DNA from 3 places in the Vibrio olivae genome. Region 1 is predicted to be linked to each of the others. Evidence: predicted binding sites of a transcription regulator. Region 1 holds the regulator's gene; each other region holds the start of a gene.
What was found. The regulator CRP, encoded in region 1, controls carbon source genes, mostly activating them, when cyclic AMP is high. The targets are predictions, from matches to a motif close to TGTGANNNNNNTCACA.
Positions count from the first base shown of each region.

Region 2: a site for CRP is predicted at 1,625-1,640, ahead of ACFFUV_RS09300 (NupC/NupG family nucleoside CNT transporter). Genes of this name have one in related genera too.
Region 3: a site for CRP is predicted at 1,533-1,548, ahead of malT (HTH-type transcriptional regulator MalT). Genes of this name have one in related genera too.

Region 1 covers NZ_JBHMEP010000010.1:18,356-21,646, reverse strand. The annotation lists gene ACFFUV_RS19755 (phosphoribulokinase) at 125-994, shown strand; gene crp (cAMP-activated global transcriptional regulator CRP) at 1,238-1,870, shown strand; gene ACFFUV_RS19745 (IclR family transcriptional regulator) at 1,937-2,704, opposite strand; gene ACFFUV_RS19740 (TRAP transporter large permease) at 2,850-3,291, opposite strand, start outside.
Region 2 covers NZ_JBHMEP010000001.1:2,010,178-2,013,468, forward strand. The annotation lists gene ACFFUV_RS09300 (NupC/NupG family nucleoside CNT transporter) at 200-1,483, opposite strand; gene ACFFUV_RS09305 (BMP family lipoprotein) at 2,251-3,246, shown strand.
Region 3 covers NZ_JBHMEP010000002.1:313,112-316,402, forward strand. The annotation lists gene malT (HTH-type transcriptional regulator MalT) at 1-1,393, opposite strand, end outside; gene ACFFUV_RS11250 (glycogen/starch/alpha-glucan phosphorylase) at 1,908-3,291, shown strand, end outside.

The DNA of each region.
Region 1 (3,291 bases):
GAATACCATTCGATGACATGCGATAACTTCGTGCTATAGTGGCTGGGTTAAAAATCACCCAGCGACTTATCGTCGCCGACACTTGGTGGCTTTCAGGAAGGTATTCAATTAGACAAGGTTTGTCATGTCAGCAAAACATCCGATCATTGCGGTAACGGGCTCTTCCGGTGCCGGTACAACCACAACTTCAGAAGCGTTTCGCAAAATGTTCAATATGATGAACATTAAACCCGCTTGGGTTGAAGGTGATAGCTTCCACCGTTTTACGCGTCCGGAAATGGACGTTGAAATTCGTAAAGCGCGCGAACAGGGGCGTCATATCAGCTACTTTGGTCCTGCGGCGAATGATTTCGAAGCCTTAGCGGAGTTCTTTCGTAAATACGGCCATGAAGGTGTTGGACAAATCCGCCGCTATTTACATACTTTTGATGAAGCCGTCCCATACAACCAAATGCCGGGCACCTTTACTCCCTGGCAAGAACTCCCTAGTGATACCGATGTCTTATTCTACGAAGGCTTGCACGGTGGTGTGGTAGATGGTGACGTGAATGTCTCGCAGCACGTCGATTTTTTGATTGGCATGGTGCCGATAGTCAACTTAGAGTGGATTCAGAAATTTGTCCGCGATACACGCGATCGAGGTCACTCGCGTGAAGCTGTGATGGATTCCATCGTACGCTCGATGGATGACTACCTTAACTACATTACTCCGCAGTTTTCACGAACCCATATCAACTTCCAACGCGTTCCCACAGTCGACACCTCCAACCCACTTAATGCCAAAGGGATTCCAAGTTTGGACGAAAGTTTCGTCGTCATTCGCCTCAGAGGGATTAAAAATGTTGACTATCCGTACTTACTTGCGATGATTGATGGGTCGTTTATGTCGCGTCATAACACCATCGTGGTGCCTGGCGGTAAGATGAGTTTTGCCATGGAGTTGATCGTTAGACCTCTCCTACAGCAGCTCATAGAGACAGGAAAGATAGGGTAATTTTTCCTACATTTGGTGATTACTTTTCATACCGTGATCATGTGCACATTTTTGCGTAGATTTATCGGTGTATGACCCGATTAAAATCAAGAAATCGTTTTCTAAAAAGGATACTATTTCTTACCGAAACACAAGATAGCTTGCAGCATTGTTAAAGTGCTCTTATTCTAGGAAGCTCGTATTAAAAGCTTCGCTACAATATGGAAAAGAAGCAAGCGTACCCTGCAGAGGAAGTGAGATATTATGGTTCTAGGTAAACCTCAAACCGACCCAACATTAGAGTGGTTTCTTTCACACTGTCATATTCATAAATACCCTTCAAAGAGCACGCTGATTCATGCGGGCGAAAAAGCAGAGACCTTGTACTACATCGTTAAAGGTTCTGTTGCGGTATTAATCAAAGATGAAGAAGGTAAAGAGATGATTCTCTCTTACCTAAACCAAGGTGACTTCATCGGTGAGCTTGGCTTGTTTGAAGAAGGCCAAGAGCGTACCGCTTGGGTTCGTGCAAAATCACCATGTGAAGTGGCAGAAATTTCATTCAAAAAATTCCGTCAGTTGATTCAAGTGAATCCGGACATCCTAATGCGCCTATCAGCGCAAATGGCAAGCCGCTTACAAGTGACAAGCCAAAAAGTTGGTGACCTAGCATTCCTTGACGTGACTGGTCGCATCGCGCAAACGCTACTTAACCTAGCAAAACAGCCAGATGCAATGACTCACCCTGACGGTATGCAAATTAAGATCACTCGCCAAGAGATCGGCCAAATTGTTGGTTGTTCACGTGAGACCGTTGGTCGTATCTTGAAAATGCTTGAAGAGCAAAACTTGATTTCAGCGCACGGTAAAACCATCGTGGTTTACGGTACTCGCTAAGCAATTTGCTGTCAGAAAAAGCCACCGCTCAGGTGGCTTTTGTGTTTCTAAGCATTGGTAAGCCTGCTAGCAGAGATCTTGATTCAACTGCTGAGCCACACTGAGCAACTCTTGCTTGGTATTTTCAATATCTTCAATGTGATGGTGAACCGTCCGTGAATTCAAAGTCATATACGGAATCGTAATCACCGCTAACACGTCCCCTTGCACCCCAATGATTGGGACACTGATGTTGGTTACCCCGGAGATCTGGGGGCTATCCCCCACGTAATAACCTTGCTGTTGAGTCCCTTCAACATGGCTAAGCGCATGCGCGATTTCTTCTTCAGTCGCATCAACACGGCTTAACACTTGCTGACGTTGCTGCTCAGAGCTAAAGCTTAAGTAAACAATACCGGAGCCTGAGGAGCAAATGTCGATTTTTGAGCCTAAACGCAAACCAAAGCCCATTTTATAAGGGCTTTCTTCGCGAGCAATCACCACCATTTCACCGTTTTTATAACTGCTCAAATGGCAAGATTGATTCACTTTGCTGCACAACTCTTCCATCAGCGGCGCGGCGCGCTTTAGTAGTTGTGATGTTGGTGGATGTTGATTCGACAACGCAAACATTTTTAAGGTTAACGAGTAGCCTGAGCTCCAAGCATCAAACTCAATGTATTGCCTTTCTACTAATACCGACAGCATTCGAAAGATCTCGTTCACGCTGCGATTTAGACTGTCAGCAATCTGCTTTTTAGTTAAAGGCTCGCCATGGGCTGCCAGCAATTCAAGAATATCGAGCCCTTTCTCTAAGGCAGGCGCGCGATACTCAGTCTTTTTACTCGGTTCCATAGATAGGTTCGTTTGACAAATGTTGGCTTAGATTACACTACTCTTTGCCTGCAATCATTCCTGCAGGCTTGAATAACAAGCAAAAAAACAAATAACCCCAATCGAAATTGGGGCTATAAACAAAGTGTTATTCACGTTTCATTGATTACTTAATCAGTCCCATCAACTCAGGCAGCGTCATCGAAATTGCTGGAATATAGGTAACCAGCATTAACACGCCAAAGATAACGATGAAAAACGGTAGTAAGGTTTTAATCACTGCATCAATACTGATACCACTCACCTTACAGCCGGTAAACAGTATCGGCCCAACGGGCGGTGTGATCGTACCAAGCGATAAGTTGAATACCAACAAAATACCAAACTGCACGGGATCCATGCCTAACCCCATACAAATGGGTAGGAAGATGGGTGTAAAGATCAATACGGCTGGGGTTGGGTCCATAAAGGTACCGATAAACAACAGCACAATATTGATGATCAGTAAGATGATGATTGGGTTGTCGGTCAGCGACAATAAGAAATCCGCAATCATGCCTGGAATTTGCGTGAACGCCATTACCCACGACATAATCGAAGAGGTTGCC
Region 2 (3,291 bases), on a different contig from region 1:
AGGTATTTACCGCAAAACTATCATTGGCTACAAAGCGCAAACGGTTTGTATCTCAAAAAATACCCACGGGGTGAACATCTCACCACCATGCTCAGCCAGAAAACCACTTTTTCTCGGCTCTAAAACAAAAATGCCCCGCAGCAAATACATGCTACGGGGCAGATTGAGTAAACTGGCGTCTATATACAACGAGTCCTTATTACAGGCCGGTAAGGCTTAGACAGAAGCCAGCAATTGTTGCCGCCATAAGGTTAGATAACGTACCTGCAAGTACCGCTTTAATCCCCATGCGTGCAATATCGTGACGGCGACTTGGCGCTAGGCTGCCAAGACCACCAAGTAGAATCGCGATAGATGAAAGGTTCGCGAAACCACATAGAGCAAACGAGATGATTGCCACTGTCTTCTCAGACATGACTTGACCTGTGCTTGCAATAATTTGTGCGTTGTCACCAATGTATGGCGTAAAGTTTAGGTACGCGACAAATTCGTTCACAACGATCTTCTGACCGATGAAAGAACCTGCAGTCACGGCTTCCGCCCATGGCACACCAATCAAGAATGCAAGAGGAGAGAACGCGTAACCCAGAATCAGTTCAAGTGTTAGTTCTGGCATACCGAACCAACCGCCAACACCACCTAGGATACCGTTGACAAGAGCAATCAAACCAACAAACGCGATAAGCATTGCACCAACGTTAAGCGCAAGCTGTAAACCAGAAGCTGCGCCACCTGCTGCTGCATCGATGACATTGGTCGGTTTATCATCACCACCATCCAATGCTTCTTCGATGTCTTCATGAGGCTGTTCAGTTTCAGGGAAAAGAATTTTAGCAAATAGAAGACCACCAGGTGCTGCCATGAAAGAAGCCGCAACAAGATACTCAAGCGGTACACCCATTGATGCGTAACCAGCAAGTACACCACCAGCAACAGATGCTAGACCACCACACATTACCGCAAACAGCTCAGATTGAGTCATGCGAGGAACAAACGGACGAACCACAAGTGGTGCTTCAGTTTGGCCTACAAAAATGTTAGCTGCCGCAGACATTGATTCCGCACGTGAAGTCCCCAATGCTTTTTGCAGACCGCCACCAAGAATCTTGATAACCCACTGCATTATGCCGAGGTAGTAAAGTACAGAAATCAGTGATGAGAAGAAGATCAGTGTAGGAAGAACTTTGAACGCGAAGATAAAACCGCCGCCGCCGAAGACTTCAAACATCTTGTCAGAAACAAGACCACCGAATAGGAAAGAGGCACCATCGTTACCATAGTTGATAACGTTAGAGACACCACTAGAGAAGCCGTTTAATAAGTCACGACCCCAAGGAACGTAAAGCACGAATGCACCAAGAATAAATTGGATAGCAAATGCGCCACCTACAGTTCTGAAATTGATAGCTTTGCGGTTTGAGGATAGTGCATATGCGATAGCAAGTAGCACAACCATACCGACTAGGCTCATAAACAGGCTCATAGTTTATGATTTCCTTATAGTTGTTTGTTGGCGTGTAAAACACTGGTTTGTTGAAGCGGGGCGATTATACGTATTCAGTACACAAAAAGTAATGTCCACATCACGAAATAGTGCACGAGTTATCAATGATTCATTCTTAATTGAGAATTTAGTCACAAAGATAGATGGAACCATCTATTTTATTAACAAAATACCAACCATAAGGAAACCAAATAAAAACAAAACCAGAATTTCTAAGCAACCGTTTACGTATGGAAAGATAGCGCAGCGCAATCGGTTTTTAGCGACAAATTTACGCGTTTTCACTGTTTATCAGCAAAAACCATGTCTTTAAACGTAGATCATTTACTGAGCAAGTGGTCACATTTCACTCAGCAAAGAATTACAAATTTCGTTCGAATTGACGCTCTCAACGGCTTAAGCCAAATAAAAAACAGATCGAGTTCACATTATCGGCGCGAGATAATCGCCATTAGACTAAAAACACAACGAAAAAAGTGCGTATCTTGCTCTATTTGCACCTTTTTTAACTGTTTAGATCACATTTATTTAATTAACAAATTTGACATGCGGCACAAATTAGAGCAAAAATTCAACAGAACTTTCATGCACGCCCTAACAAACGTCAGAAAATGTGATTTGATGTGAAGTGTACGAATTTTTTTTCTTTCGCAATCGATAAACTGATGCGTTATTTATTTCTGTATTGCCTACTCTTTTTGGGCGATACATGCTCTTGGACAACACATTATTAAAAGGATTTAAGTGTGAAAAAAACAATACTCAAGCTATCAGCACTCACCCTAGCCTTGGCTTCAACAGCCGTATTTGCTGAATCAAAACCAGCGGTTATCTACGACACTGCAGGCAAATTTGACAAGTCATTTAATGAAGCGGTTTATCAAAATGGTGTGAAATCAATGCAAGCTGACGGCTACAAAGTCCGCGAATTTGAGCCCCAAAACGAAGCGCAACGCGAACAAGGATTGCGCCGTCTAGCCAGTCGTGGCTTTAGTCCAATCGTCGCGGTTGGTTTCAACATGGCATCTGCCGTTGAAAAAGTCGCCACTGAATACCCTGATATACACTTCACCATTCTCGACATGGTGGTTGATAAACCAAACGTTCAGTCGATTGTCTTCAAGGAACAAGAAGGCTCATTCCTTGTCGGTGCACTTGCGGCGAAAACCTCTAAAACAGGCACGATTGGGTTTATTGGTGGTATGGATATTCCACTTATTCGTAAGTTTGAGTGTGGTTATGAGCAAGGCGCGAACTATGCCAATGCTGATGTCACCGTGCTTGAGAACATGACTGGCTCAACGCCTGCTGCATTTGCTGACCCAGCCAAAGGCTCTGAGCTCGCGAAATCTCAATTCTCGAAAGGTGCCGATGTAATTTACGCGGCTGCGGGCGGTACCGGACTTGGTGTCTATCAAGCGGCGAAAGATGCGGGTAAATACGCAATCGGCGTTGACTCAAACCAAAACCACCTACAACCAGGCACCATGCTAACTTCAATGGTTAAATTAGTGGGTAAAGCCGCAAAAGAATCTTGGATGGCCGATATCAACGGCGACTGGAAACCAGGAATCAAGGCGCTGGGTCTGAAAGAGAATGCTATCGACTGGGCCTTAGATGACAACAACAAAGCACTGATTTCTGAAGAGATGAAAGCCTATATGGACTCTCTTAAAGCAGACATCATCGCCGGTAAGATCAAAGTACACGACTATATGTCAGACAACTCTTGTAACTACTAAACCCGATATATCGTGCACAATCACGTCATACTTAGGTATGGCGTG
Region 3 (3,291 bases), on a different contig from region 1:
GGTTAATCGCGACTTGGGCACGAAGCGCGTTGAATTCGCCTTGCTCTTGCGTGCTGAGCTCAATATTGAATTGCGCCATCTGCTGATCGGTTTGCTTCAACATGTCACCGACATCATTATAACGATGCTGGCTTTGTGCGAGCCAAGCTTGCAACATGCAAAGTTTCGGCGCGCTATACAGTTGTTCTGGCGACAGTAAGTCAATAGCGCGTTCAAGGCTTTGTAATTCGCCGCCGTTAAACATACTCCAGCCATATTGATTGAGGATGTCTGCGGTCAGTTGGCTGTTATTGGCTTTTTGCGCATGACGTAATGCTTGGTGAGGCGATTTTTGTGCGAGCCACGCCTTGGCCGCGGCTTGGTGTAATTCGCTCTCTTTTTGCGGCATACGCGCTTGGCGTTCGTGGGTTAAAAACTCGGCAAATAGGTTATGAAAGCGGAACCAGTTTTGCTCACCTTCAAGTGGATGAATGAACAAACCATAGCGGTTGAGTGATTCCAACATAATTAATGCGTCATCACGCTGAGTTAACGCTGTGACTAATGCATCATTAAAGTGATCTAAAACGGAGCACTGCATTAGGAATTGGCGTGTTTCGTTGTCAAGGAGATCAAACACTTCTTCGACCAAGTAATCCCATAGATGCGCATGATTAAACTGCGACACCGATTCAGCCGATTGGGCGAGTGTACGGCGCTGATGTTGCGCTTGCAGAGCAATTAATTGTAACGCAGAAGGCCAGCCTTCCACATAAGTTCGCAAACTGTCTGCGGTTGCGTCATCAATGCCATCGCTCACTCGTTGATTGAAAAAGCGCGTGGTTTCTTCCACATCAAATGCCAGCAAATCATTCCCAATTTCAATCATTAAGTCACGTACGCGCAAGTTAGCTGTGCCAAGCGGTGGTGCCGTGCGACTGGTTACAACCAGAGTCAGGTTGTCAGGCATATGCTTTAAGAAAAATCTCAGCGCTTCGTGAATCTCGTCATCGGAGATCAGATGATAGTCATCAAGTACAAGGTAGGCCTCTTGATGGAAGTCCGCCATTTCCGCAAAGACTTCACCAAACAAGCTGTGAATTGAAGAAAACTGTCGCTTCTCGGCCAGTTTTAAAGAGTTCGGCATTGAAAAGTGGGTGGCTTTATTCAGCGCTTGCAGCAAATAATTAATAAAGCGAAATGGGTCATTGTCGCTTTCATCAATGTTGTACCAGCCGACATTTGGTTTATCCGCCAACCACTGAGCCGCCATGGTGGTCTTTCCATAACCGGCAGGAGAGCGGAATAAAACCAGTTTATAGCAAGGCGCTTGCTGCAGCAGATCAAGAACTCTGGGGCGAACGATCGCGTTGTGCAGCCGTCCTGGACGCGTTAATTTTGAGGGAATCCACATCTTTTAAGCCAGATCCTATATCAAAAGTGAACCAATTGAATTTTGCAAGGGATGGTACTTGAAGTCGGACCATACAGTTATTGATCAACTGCGCGAATTTCGTTGGATTCACATTTATAAACCCACTACGCCCCTGAATTGTGATCATTATCACCATATATCTGTCGCACAGCCGAGATTTGATCGTTCATTTGCACCGTGATTGATGTAATTGATGAAAAGTTACTAGGTTAAATGTGATGTCTAAAACAGTTTGATTATTTGTCTGGTGAGAAAGATCGATGCCATATCGGGAAGCTGACTAGCTTTATTTTGTTAGTGGTGTGATCTTTCTCACCGGACTATTGAGTCTAACGCTGTGGTTTGAGAGTTCGATCACTGAGCTCTGTGTAATCTGCACTCTACGCCCTGACTCCTCCTCCTACGCATTGATGTGGTTAGGAGGATGTTTCACTTGTCTAGTGAATGCACGATATGCCTCAGATGACTTAAACCAAACAGTGAGAATTCTGTTATGAAACCTACTCAGCAAAAAGATTTCGATAAAGGTGCTTTTCAAGCCAATGTGAAGAAGCATCTATCGGCAACGTACGCGACGACGGTTGAGCACGCAACGCCACGTGCATGGTATTTAGCAATGGGCCGAGCGTTAGCTGAATTGACGACTCTTGATCTTCTTGAGACAGAACAAGACGACAAAATTACCCACGCGAAAAGCGTAAATTACCTTTCTCTTGAATTTCTTATTGGTCGTTTGACGGGCAATAACTTAATCAGCATGGGCCTGTATGAGCAGATCACCGAAGCAATGGGTGAGCTGGGCCAAAACCTAACCGACTTACTGGAAGAAGAGCGTGACCCTTCTCTGGGGAACGGTGGTTTAGGCCGACTGGCGGCGTGTTTTATGGATTCGTTAGCCGCGCAAGAGTTCCCAACCGTTGGGTACGGGTTGCATTATGAATATGGTCTGTTTAAACAGTCATTTGATCACGGTCGTCAACAGGAAGCGCCTGATGCTTGGTGTGGTGTTGAAGGTTACCCATGGGAAGTCGCTCGCCCTGAACTTGCTCAAGAAATTGGTTTTTACGGACACGTTGAAGTGTACGAAGATCAAGGAAAAGAGAAGCGCCGCTGGGTGCCAGGCATGCAAGTCAAAGCGATGCCTTGGGATATGCCTATCGTTGGTTACCAAAGTGATACGGTTTACCCTCTACGTTTGTGGGAATGCCAAGCGATTGCACCTTTCTCTCTGGAAAGTTTTAACAATGGTAACTATTTTGAGGCGCAGCACTCATTGATCGATGCGGGTAACATTACCAAAGTTCTGTACCCGAACGATAACCACGAAAAAGGCAAAACTCTGCGTTTGATGCAGCAGTATTTCCATAGTGCGGCTTCTGTACGTGACATTCTTCGTCGTCATGAACTAGCTGGTCACACTTTGGCGTCATTGCCGAAATTTGAAACCATTCAATTAAATGATACGCATCCAACCATCGCGATTCCGGAGTTAATGCGCATTCTGATTGATGAGAAAGGATTAACGTGGGATGAGGCGTGGGCGATCAGTTCACAAACCTTTGCCTACACCAACCACACTCTATTGCCCGAAGCGCTTGAAACCTGGAGTGAGTCGTTGATTCAGCGTTTGCTTCCTCGTCATATGGAAATCATTTACGAAATCAACCACCGCTTCTTGCAAGAGGTTCGAGCGAAGTGGCCTGGTGATGTAGCAAAACAGCAGAAATTATCGATCATCGAAGAAGGCTTCCATCGCATGGTGCGTATGGCGAACCTTTGTGTGGTCGGCTCTTACGCAGTTAACGGTGTGGCAGCACTTCACTCTGAGTTGGTTAAACGTGACTTATTCCCTGAGTTCAATGAGCTGTACCCTAAGC